DNA from 2 places in the Actinoplanes sp. NPDC049802 genome. Region 1 is predicted to be linked to the other one. Evidence: riboswitches for the same ligand, from Rfam matches in the RefSeq annotation. Region 1 holds a riboswitch; the other holds the start of a gene.
The links. A riboswitch is a leader RNA that binds a small molecule or an ion and turns the genes downstream of it on or off. The one in region 1 is predicted to bind cyclic di-AMP.

Region 1 (5,691 bases):
CGCCTTCTGCCGCTCCCGGCCGGGCACCAGCAGGTCCCGGTCGCGGGATTGGAGCAGCGGATCCATGGCGGGCAGCCAGCGGGCCCCGCGAGGCTCCGGCGCCGACTCGAGGAGCCCGGCCGACGCCTCGGGCAGCCAGGCCCGCTTTCCGTCCACCCGGACCTCGGCCAGGCCGTCCGGCCACTCCCGCCGCACCACCGCGGTGGTGGTGCCCAGATACTTGGCGACCTCGGCCGGCGACGCCGGCCCGAGGAACCGCAGACAGGTCTCGACCAGCCGGCCGAAACCCTCGTTGCGGGACGGCATCGGCGGCCCGCCGGGGATCGGGCCGAGCATCGCGTCCCTGCCCCGGGAAAGCACCTCCACCCCGCCGGCCAGCCCGGCATGCTGCCAGACATTCGACGCGATGTGCCGCGCACCGCACGGCTTGCAGTCGTAGGTCAGCTCGGCCGGCACCCGGCGGCTCACCTCGGTGCTCACCTCACCCCGGGGCATCGGCGCGGTCAGCACCTCGCGGAACGCCTCCGCCGTCGCGGTGAACGCGCGCACCCCCAGCGGCGTCGCCTCCGGGATCTGGCCGCTCCTGATCCGGGCGGCCGCGTCGTCGTCACCGACCGGCCACAACCGCCCGGTGAGCGCTGCCAGATCGGCGCGGCGATGCCGGTGCGGTGCCCCGCGCGCCGCCCAGACGCTGATCAGACGGTCGTCGTCGAGCTCGCCCACGGTCCGCGCGGCGAGCGCCACCCGGGCCGAATCCGGCGTGAAATCCTGCACGCCGAGGTCGAGGACGGGCAGGTCGGCGGGGCGGGCGTCAGAGCGCTCGGTCAGACCCTGCACGGCCAGCCGGTAGGCCATCACACGCGCGCGATCGACGGCGATCATCGGCGCTCCTCTCGGTCACCGCCGACCGTACCGCCGGGACGCGACGTTTCGCCGGCGATCATGTCGCGGCCCGGAACGGGCCTCCACGTACTCCCAGGTGTCCAGCACCGTCGGCCCGCGCGGCCCGGCCTGCTGGATCGGCGGCTCGGCGGCCGGACGATACCCGCAGCGGCGCGCCACCGACGTGCTCGCCGTGTTGCCCCGGTCGATCCGCAGCAGCAGCCGCCGCAACCCCAGCGTGTCGAACGCGTACCCGGTGAGAAGCGACAGTGCCGCCGACGCCAGGCCGCGCCGCCGGAACGGCCGCCCGACCAGGTAGCCCAGCTCCGCCTCGTGTGACTCGGACCGCACGTTGAACAACAGCACCTCGCCGAGCGGCGGCCCGCCGTCGGCGGTGATCGCGAGCTGGATCCGGCTGCCGCTGACCCGGCCCTGACGGGCCCGCCGCAGATAGGCGAGCCCGGCCTCCACATCGAACGGCGACGGCATCAGAGTCCAGCGGGCAATGTCCGGTTCGTCCAGCAGAGCGACCAGATCGTCGAGATCCTCGGAGCGCCATTCCCGCAGCACGACACCGGTACCCGCCAGCCTCAGCGGGTAGGGCAACGGGCTGACGGTCACCCCTGAATCGTGCCGGTAAGAACACCTTTGCGGCTAGTAGCGATCGACATGAAGGCCGTGAACAGTTCTTTACCGTCCCCCGGTCGGATAGCGGACACCGCTCTTGGGGACGCGGGGCCTCTTCGCCGGCCTCACCATCGAGCACCGGTACGAACCGGACGCCCCGGGCCCGGTGTTCAGCGGCCCGGGACACCGGCACGTCCTCGAGGTGATCGCCTGGTCAGAGCCGCTGGACGGTGATCTCCAGCCCGGCCGCGCGGAGCCGGTCGACCAGGGCGTCACCGATCCCGGTGGCGGGGGTGAGCACGCCGCCGGGTGACTCCGGCAGGCGGTCCCGGTCGAGGGCCAGCGCCAGGGCGGACTCGCCGAGCATCACGGCGGTCGCCGCGTACCCCGGATCGCCTTGAGCCTTGACCCGGGCGCGATAGCGCGCCCCCGACGTGGTCGTGGTGAAGATTTCCAGGGTGAAGTGGCCGTTGCGCCGGGCGTCCTCGCTCGGTCCGGTGCCCGGCGCCGGCAGGATCCGGTCCAGCAGGAACCGGGCGGGTGGCAGCGCGAAGCCGAGGACCAGGGCGTTCAGCCCGGCTTTGAGAGCCATCGCGGTGAACGGGCCGCTCACCCGCATCACCTCGCGGTAGCGGAACCGGCGACCGTAGGCCCAGTCGCGCAACGCGTTGCTGCGCCGCACCACCCGGGTGTTGTAGGACGCCATCACGAACGGCGCGAGGTGGCCGCGCAGGCCGGGATCCACTTCGGATCCGGGCAGCGACACCATGTCCGGTTGCCGTCCGAGATCCGGCTCGGCCGTCCGGTCCGGGCTCAGCGAGTACGGGCTCGCAGCGACCCGCCGCAGCCCGCGGTCCTTCTTCATGACGTCGACCTGGTGGCGCATCGAGTCGATGGTGCCGCCGCTGAAACCGCCGCGCGCCCGGATCACGACGAGCGTGGTGTCGGTCATCTCACCGGCGTCGTCCGCGCGCACCGCCGCATGCAGGACGTGAACGCCGATATCGGACGGGATCGAATCGAAGCCGCAGGAGTGGACGATCCGTGCGCCGGTGCGCTGAGCGGTCTCATGGTTCTCGTCGATGCTGTCCCGGGCGAACAGCACCTCACCGGTGAGGTCCACGTAGTCGGTACCGGTTTCGGCGCATGCGCGGGCCAGCGCGCGGCCGTACTTCGCATACGGCCCGACGGTGGTCACCACCACACGGGCGCGGCCGGCCATCGTGGTCAGCGCCGCCTCGTCGGCCGCGTCGGCGACCACGACCGGCCAGTCGACACCGAGGTCGCCCGCCACCTTCTCCAGTTTCGAGCGTGACCGTCCGGCCAGCGCGATGCGGGCGCCGGACGGCGCGTGTTCGGCCAGGTGGCGTGCGGTGAGCACGCCCACGAAACCGGTTGCGCCGTAAACGATCACGTCCAGTTCCCGCTGTGACTCGCTCATGGCTGCCGATTGTGCACCCTCGGTGGACCGTGCGCTCGCCGTGCACGCGGTCGAAGGCGCGGCGCGCCGAGATCACGACGTTATCCACACAAAGGAAGATCAAAGCCGCTAATTTGTGACTTACAACTCCATTGCCGCTGCACGGTCATGCCCGTCGGGCGCGGCGAGTAGGCAGCCCGCGATGCGGGCACCGTGGCCGGAACGCCGAGTCCTGCCGCTGGTCACGGTCCAGACGAACTCGAACGGCAAGGAGCGGGGGACCCAAGAGTTCCTCGGCGCTGATGCGCCTCGGGGTGAAGCCGCCACACCGGCGGCCGGGCACCTCTGCCCGAACCCGACAGCTGACCTCGTAGGCGTGGAGGACAAGCTCATGGTTCAGATCAGGAAACAGTTCCAACGGGTGGTCGGGCTCGTCGCGGCGAGCCTGGCCGGCGGCGTGGTCCTCGCCGGGCCGGCCGCCCCCGCTCAGGCCTCCGTCAACTGGGAGGCCATCGCGAACTGCGAGTCCGGAGGCAACTGGCGTATCAACACCGGAAACGGGTACTACGGCGGTCTGCAGTTCAGCCGCAGCACCTGGCGCGCCTACGGCGGCGGCCGGTACGCGAGCACCGCCAACCGGGCCAGCAAATCGGAGCAGATCGCCATCGCCGAGCGGGTGTTGCGGGGCCAGGGGATCAGGGCCTGGCCGCACTGCGGGCCCCGGCACGCCTACCGGCCGGCCGCGTCCCGGAAGACCCGGGTCGTCCGCACCTTCGCGCTCCGCTCCTCGGCCACCAGCACGGGGGGCACCTACGTGGTGCGCCGCGGTGACACGCTGGCACGGATCGCGGCCCGCCACGACGTCCGGGGAGGCTGGCGTGCCCTCTACCGCGCCAACGCTCGGGTCCTGGACAGCCCGCACCGGCTGCTCGTGGGGCAGCGGCTGAAACTCTAGAAAGTGGGCCCGGCGCGATTTGAACGCGCGACCTACCGCTTAGGAGGCGGTTGCTCTATCCACTGAGCTACGAGCCCGACGCCCTGAGGGTACCAGCAGGCGGGGTCCGGGTCGGCGCGGCCGACCCGGGCCCCGGGGAACTGCCGGCGGTGTCAGGCCAGGTCGAAGCGGTCCAGTTCCATGACCTTGACCCACGCCTTGACGAAGTCGGTGACCAGCTTCTCCTTGGCGTCGTCGCTGCCGTAGACCTCGGCCTGCGCGCGCAGGATCGAGTTCGAGCCGAAGATCAGGTCGGCCCGGGTGGCGGTCCACCTCACCTCGCCGGTCCGCCGGTCGCGGCCCTCGAAGGTCTCGCCCTCGGAGTCGGTGGCCGACCAGGTGAGGCCGAAGTCGAGCAGGTTGGCGAAGAAGTCGTTGGAGAGCACGCCCGGCGTCGCGGTGAAGACGCCGTGCTGCGAGCCGCCCGCGTTCGCGCCGAGCACCCGCAGGCCGCCGACCAGCACGGTCAGCTCCGGCGCGGTCAGCGTGAGCAGCTGCGCCTTGTCGACCAGTAGCGCCTCGGTGGGGCGGTTGTGACCCTTCGCGAGGTAGTTGCGGAAGCCGTCGTGGGTCGGCTCCAGCACCGCGAACGAGGCGGCGTCGGTCTGCTCCTCGGTCGCGTCGGTACGGCCCGGGGTGAACGGCACCTCGATGTCGAAACCGCCGTCCTCGGCGGCCTTCTCGACGGCCGCCGTGCCGGCCAGCACGATCAGGTCGGCCAGCGAGATCTTCGTGGCGCCACCGGCCGCGTTGAACTCGGCGCGGATGCCCTCGAGCACGCCCAGCACCTTGCTGAGCTGCGCCGGGTCGTTGGCCTCCCACTGGTTCTGCGGGGCCAGGCGGATGCGGGCGCCGTTCGCGCCACCGCGCTTGTCGGTGCCACGGAACGTCGACGCCGACGCCCACGCCGTCGCGACCAGCTCGGAGACCGACAGGCCGGAGGCGAGAACCTTGGCCTTGAGCTCGGCGACCTCGGCCGCGCCGACCAGTGCGTGGTCGACGGCCGGCACCGGGTCCTGCCAGATCAGCGGCTCGGACGGGACCTCTGGGCCGAGGTAGCGGGTGATCGGGCCCATGTCACGGTGGGTCAGCTTGAACCAGGCCTTGGCGAAGGCCTTGCCGAACTCCTCCGGGTTGTCGTGGAACCGCTTGGAGATCGGGCCGTAGACCGGGTCGAAGCGCAGCGCCAGGTCCGAGGTCAGCATCCGCGGCTCCTGCCGCTTCGACGAGTCGAACGCGTGCGGCACCAGGTCGGAGCCCGCGCCGTTCTTCGGGCGCCACTGGTGTGCGCCGGCCGGCGACTGGGTGAGCTCCCACTCGTACGCGAAGAGGATGTGGAAGAACTCGTTGTCCCAGCGGGTCGGGTGGTAGGTCCAGGTGACCTCCAGGCCGCTGGTGATCGCGTCGGCGCCGACGCCGGTGCCGAAGCTGCTCTTCCAGCCCAGGCCCTGCGCCTCGATCGGGGCGGCCTCGGGCTCCGGGCCGACGTGTTCGGCCGGGCCGGCGCCGTGGGTCTTGCCGAAGGTGTGGCCGCCGGCGATGAGCGCCACGGTCTCCTCGTCGTTCATGCCCATCCGGCCGAACGTGTCGCGGATGTCGCGGGCCGAGGCCAGCGGGTCGGGGTTGCCGTTCGGCCCCTCCGGGTTGACGTAGATGAGGCCCATCTGCACGGCGCCGAGCGGATTGGCCAGCTCCCGCTCGCCGCTGTAGCGGTTGTCGCCCAGCCAGGTGTCCTCGGAGCCCCAGTTGACGTCCTCCGGCTCCCAGA
Region 2 (5,691 bases), on a different contig from region 1:
GCCGTGCCCGACGATCACCGGGGCGCGCCGCAGTTGCAGGCTGTCGATGAGCATGGCCAGATCGTCGACGAGATCGTCGGGTTCGTAACGGTCCCGGCCGGGCGAACCGCCGTGCCCGGGCAGGTCGACGGCGACGACGGTGGCGTACGGGCGCAGGTCGGCCGCGGTCGGCCACCAGCAGGTCCGGTCGAACAGCACCGCGGGGATGAAGACGACCGGCCGGCCGGTCCCGTCCCACAGGTCGAAGCACCACCGTCCCCCGGCGGCGTCGAACAGGTGGGTGGTGCGCAGCGGCGGCAGGGTCTCGGTCACGGCAGCGCCCCCGCGTCCGGCAGGTGGCGGCCGCCGCTCGAGCGATGCCGCTGGGACTGGCGCTGGCGCTGATGGGTGAGCAGGGCAGCGGGGAGGGCGTGAAGGTTCACGAGGGTTCGGCTTTCCGCGCAGGGAACAGGTGGACACCACCGCCGGGCGGGGGCGTGACGGCCACGTATGCCGGGCCGCCGGGCAGGCACGAGCACGCATCCGGCGATATCGGGATGCGTATGCGTGCGCGGTGTCCTATATGCGGCTTACACCGAGTTGGGTCAGGGCGACAGCAGGTGCCCGGGACGCCATTGGTGGCATCGTCGTGCCGGCTGCGCTGTTGTCGGCACAGGCGGTCAGCGCCGGAAGCGCGACGGTGCCGGCTCGCACGGCGGGTTCGGCGACGGGAGCGCTGACCTCGCAGTGCCCGGCTGTAGTGTCTGCCGTCCGGCCTTCCGGGACGTGCTGCCCGATCGCCGCCACGCCGTGATCCGAAACGTCGTGATGGTGTTCGGCGGCAGGCGCGTGTCCCACGTAGTGCGCGCCGATCGGTCCGTCGGCGCAGTGTGTGCTTTGCACGAGCCCGACACCGGCAAGGGTGACCACGATCAGCAGCCAGCGCAGCAGCCACGGGGCTGTCGGCTGGCACGGTCCGGTCACCGGGCCAGGCTACGACATCGACGGCTCGGTGGCCGCCGGGTCACTCCAGCGGGCGCGGCGACTGCCGGGACGGGTCCGCAGCCGAGACAGGCTGATACCGGTGCCGGGTATCTTGCACGGAATGAGTGAGGCGAAACCGGCCGGGCCGCACGGGTATTCGGCGGAGAAACAGGCGCTGATGGCCCGGCTGAAGCGGGTCGAGGGGCAGATCCGCGGATTGCAGCGGATGGTCGACGAGGACACCTACTGCATCGACATCCTGACCCAGATCTCGGCCGCCAAGAGCGCCTTGCACGCGGTAGCCGTCGGCCTGCTCGAGGACCACCTGAAGCACTGCGTGGTCCACGCCGCGGCGGAGGGCGACGTGGACGCGAAGATCAAGGAGGCGAGCGCGGCGATCGCCCGCCTCGTGAAGTCCTGAGTCGGCCGCCCGTTCCTACCGGCCGGGGCCGATCCATTCTCGCAGCTGCTGCGCGGCCTGCGCCGGGTCGACCGACCCGACCGCCCGTTGCTGTCGCCTGTCCTCGTCGAAGGCAGTAGCGATTGCCGCAGCCGGGACCGGAGTGCGCTGGACGTGCAGTTGGGCCCGGAGCAGCTCTCGCCGGTCGGCTGCCGCCGAGGCCGCCGCGGCCCGGCGCCGTTGCTTGCCGACGGCCAGCAGCGCGGCACAGGTCAACAGGATCAGAACCGCGGCGATGAGTGCCGTCCGTAGCGCGGCAGGGGATGCGGTGCCGGGCTGCGCGACGGCGTTGTCGGTGGGAGTGGCTGTAGCGGTGCGCATGGGCATGGCGGCGACCGTCACCCGGTCGCCGCGGCCGGCACCAACACCGGCGGCTACGGCGACGAGTTCACGGACCTGAGCCAGGTCGAGGTTCGCCGCGGCGGCTTCATCGACGAGGACGGCGACGCTCAGTCTGATGATGTCGCCGGGGGCTTCACGGCGGGTCTCGTGCAGTTCGTCGAGGGCGTTGACGCGCGACGCGCTGCTGCTGTCGTACCGGGTGCCGCCGTTGTCGCCGATGTAGGAGCGCTCGCTGATCCGTTCGGACAGGGCACCGGCGGACGGATCCTGCTGGTAGGTGGTGCGGGAGGTCACGACCTGGTCGAGGTCGAGTTCGACGTTGGTGGTGACCGTCGAACGGCCGGGGCCGAGCACGGTGTCCAGCATGTGCTGCAAAGCGCGGTCCAGACGGTCCTGGAAGGCCGCGGTGGTGGCATCGGCGCCGAGCGCCGCTCGGATGAAGCCGCTGCCGGCGGCCGGCGAAACGGTGTAGCCGCCCGCGATCGCCTGCTGCTGCGCCGACGGGGCTGCCGCGTGCGCGGGCGCGGCAGCGAGACTCAAGCCCCCGGCCAGGGCCAGCGCCACGAGCGCGGTGATCAGCCTCCCGGCACGCCCGCCGCTGGGCGAGGTGTCCGCGCCCAGGGCAGACAGGACGAAGATGTTGTTCACATCTTGCCTCCTCGCAGATTCTCGAACGCCGATGGCCGCCCTGATTAGTGCCGACTCCATCGTCGGACGATGCGGTTGATCGGGTCTGCCTCATCGCTCGACGGCACGGCCGGTTGAAAGGTCTGGTGGTTGCGGCTCGGTTGCATCGCTGCAGGGCCCGCCTTCCGGTGCGGTCGTCGCCGCAACGGACACCATCCGGGCGCCCACCCGGTGACCCCCAAATTCAGGGATAGCCGTCGGTTCGGGCGACGAGCGTCGGACGGTCGGCCACGATCAACCGACCGGCAGTCGCCTCGGGCGCGACAAACCGGGGAACAATGCCGGGGCCACCCACAGCTACCACGTACGAGATCGAGTGTTCCCTTTCACAGATCAAAACCACCCTGGGTCCATCATGTATGAGCAGCCCGTGTCGACAAACCTCGCACCGGTCTTCCAAATCGGACACGTCTCGGCACGCCAATCACTGAGTGTAATCATCTCCGGGAGCCGGGATCGGCGCCGACTGGGCTATCAAGGAGGGGCGGCGGGCACAGGCTCGCCGGTCGTGCCGACCTGGACCACGCCGAGCCCTGCCCCGGTCCGTCGGCACAACCCGCATGACGAGTCATGAGGCAATCGGGGGCAGGGACGGGGGAACCACGAGCGGTCCTCGACCGGCACGCCGCACTGCGGCGACCGGGACATGAGGACCTTGGGGTGAAGCCGCCAGCGTGCGGCCGGGCAACCTTCGCGCCCGAATCCGACAGCTAACCTCGCAGGCGTGCCGGAGGGATTCCTTCACCGTGCGCGTAAGCACCCTGAGCCGGCCCGCCCGTACCCTGGGAGTCGGCGCTATCGCCCTGTCCGTGGGTCTCGGTCTCCTGACCGGCGGGCTCGGCACACCGCAGTCCGCCTCCGCCGCGACGGTCGCCACCACACAGGTGTCCTCGCAGACCAGCGTGGCGTTCAGCCAGACCGGCATCACCGTCAAGGCGGCGGCGTCCCAGGCCGCCAAGTCCAAGGCGGCCGCGAACCGGGTCCTGACCGAAGCGGCGAAGCACAAGGGCAAGAAGTACAAGTTCGGTGCGTCCGGCCCCAAGCGGTTCGACTGCTCGGGCTACACGATGTACGTGTACAAGAAGGCGGCGGGCAAGAAGCTGCCGCACAAGGCCCACCTGCAGCAGCGGTACGGCAAGGCCGTCGCCAAGTCCCAGGCCCGCCCCGGTGACCTGATCGTCATCCGTAAGGGCACGAAGGGCACGCACGCCGGCATCTACGCCGGTGGCGGCAAGATGTGGGCCGCGCCGCGAACCGGCAAGACGGTCACCAAGCAGAAGATCTGGAGCAAGAACCACGTGGTCCGGCGCCTGGTCTGACCACGCGCATGCCCGCGTGCGTCTTGCTCGGGCATCGAACAGCGCCGCCGGCACCCGTCCTTGGCGGGGGTGCAGGCGGCGCTGTCGTACGTCCTACTTCGTGATGCTGGTGAAGCGGCGCAACCTAAGGCTGTTGGCGACGACGAACACCGAACTGAACGCCATCGCCGCTCCGGCGATCATCGGGTTGAGCAGGCCGGCCGCGGCCAGCGGCAGAGCCGCCACGTTGTAGGCGAAGGCCCAGAACAGGTTGCTCTTGATGATGCGCAGGGTGCGCCGCGACAGGCGGATCGCGTCAGCGGCGGCCATCAGGTCACCGCGAACCAGCGTCAGGTCGGACGCCTCGATCGCGGCGTCGGTGCCGGTGCCCATCGCCAGCCCCAGATCGGCCTGAGCCAGAGCGGCCGCGTCGTTGACGCCGTCACCGACCATCGCCACGACCTTGCCCTGCTCCTGCAGCCGCTTGACCACATCGACCTTGTCGGCAGGCAGCACCTCAGCGATCACCTCGTCGATGCCGACCTGCGCCGCCACCGCCCGGGCGACGGTCTCGTTGTCCCCGGTGAGCAGCACCGGCGACAGGCCCAGCGCCCGCAACTGGGCCACGGCGGCGCGGCTGGTCGGCTTGACCGTGTCGGCGACAGCGAGCACGCCGCGGGCCTGACCGTCCCAGCCCGCGACCACGGCGGTCTGCCCGGCGGTGTGGGCAGTAGCGACGGCTTGCTCGACGTCGGCGGGCACCGTCAGCCCGGCCTGGCGCAGCAGCGCCGGGCGGCCGACGTGCACGCTGTGGCTGTCGACGGTGCCGGTCACGCCGAGGCCCTCGGTGCTGGCGAACCCGGTCACCTGCGGCAGCGGCGCACTGTCGGCGGCTGCGGCGGCGATCGCCTGGGCGATCGGGTGCTCGGAGGCGGCCTCGACCGCCCCGGCCAGCCGCAGCAGCTGCTCGCGGTCGACGCCTGCGGCGGGGACCACGTCGACCAGGCTCATCCGGCCGGTGGTCACGGTGCCGGTCTTGTCGAGCACGACGGTGTCCACGGTCCGGGTCGACTCCAGGACCTCGGGGCCTTTGATCAGGATGCCGAGCTGCGCGCCGCGGCCGGTGCCGACCAGCAGCGCCGTCGGCGTCGCGAGGCCGAGCGCACACGGGCAGGCGATGATCAGCACGGCGACGGCGGCGGTGAACGCGGCCGTCCAGCCCGATCCGGTGCCCACCCACCAGCCGAGCGTGGCGACGGCTAGGGCGATCACGATCGGCACGAAAACGCCGGAGATCCGGTCGGCGAGCCGCTGGACGGCGGCCTTGCCGGTCTGGGCCTGTTCGACCAGCTTGGCCATCTGTGCGAGCTGGGTGTCGGCGCCGATCCGGGTGGCCCTCACGATCAGCCGGCCGCCGACGTTGACGGTCGCGCCGACGACCGGGTTACCGGGTGCGACCTCGGCCGGCACGGACTCGCCGGTCAGCATGCTGGCGTCGATCGCGGAGGTGCCGTCCTCGATGACGCCGTCGGTGGCGATCTTCTCGCCCGGCCGCACGATGAACCTGTCCCCGACCGCCAGGTCGGCGACCGGGATCCGTCGTTCGGTGCCGTCGCGCAGCACGGCGACGTCTTTGGCGCCGAGTTCCAGCAGGGCACGCATGGCGGCGCCGGCGCGGCGCTTGGAGCGGGCCTCGAAGTAGCGGCCGGCGAGGATGAAGGTGGTGACGCCGGCGGCGGCTTCCAGGTAGATGGCGCCGGCGCCGTCGGTGGTGCCGATGTCGAGGCTGAATGGGTGCGTCATCCCCGGTGTGCCTGCGGTGCCGAAGAACAGTGCCCACAGTGACCAGCCGAACGCTGCGATCGTGCCCATGGAGATGAGGGTGTCCATGGTCGCGGCGCCGTGGCGCAGGTTGGTCCAGGCCGCTTTGTGGAACGGTAG

Region 2: it holds a riboswitch for cyclic di-AMP, as region 1 does, so the genes downstream of both, AB0I88_RS32830 (C40 family peptidase) here and AB0I88_RS06785 (transglycosylase family protein) in region 1, are expected to answer to the same signal.

Annotation. Positions count from the first base shown of each region.
Region 1 covers NZ_JBFAMR010000006.1:169,684-175,374, reverse strand. Annotated here, with positions in the region: gene AB0I88_RS06800 (crosslink repair DNA glycosylase YcaQ family protein) at 1-882, opposite strand, end outside; gene AB0I88_RS06795 (GNAT family N-acetyltransferase) at 898-1,503, opposite strand; gene AB0I88_RS06790 (saccharopine dehydrogenase NADP-binding domain-containing protein) at 1,724-2,950, opposite strand; cyclic di-AMP (ydaO/yuaA leader) riboswitch at 3,171-3,321, shown strand; gene AB0I88_RS06785 (transglycosylase family protein) at 3,321-3,884, shown strand; tRNA gene AB0I88_RS06780 (tRNA-Arg) at 3,889-3,961, opposite strand; gene katG (catalase/peroxidase HPI) at 4,037-5,691, opposite strand, start outside.
Region 2 covers NZ_JBFAMR010000070.1:9,086-14,776, forward strand. Annotated here, with positions in the region: gene AB0I88_RS32810 (alpha/beta hydrolase) at 1-312, opposite strand, end outside; gene AB0I88_RS32815 (hypothetical protein) at 559-963, opposite strand; gene AB0I88_RS32820 (metal-sensitive transcriptional regulator) at 1,085-1,384, shown strand; gene AB0I88_RS32825 (flagellar M-ring protein FliF C-terminal domain-containing protein) at 1,400-2,413, opposite strand; cyclic di-AMP (ydaO/yuaA leader) riboswitch at 3,004-3,192, shown strand; gene AB0I88_RS32830 (C40 family peptidase) at 3,199-3,771, shown strand; gene AB0I88_RS32835 (heavy metal translocating P-type ATPase) at 3,865-5,691, opposite strand, start outside.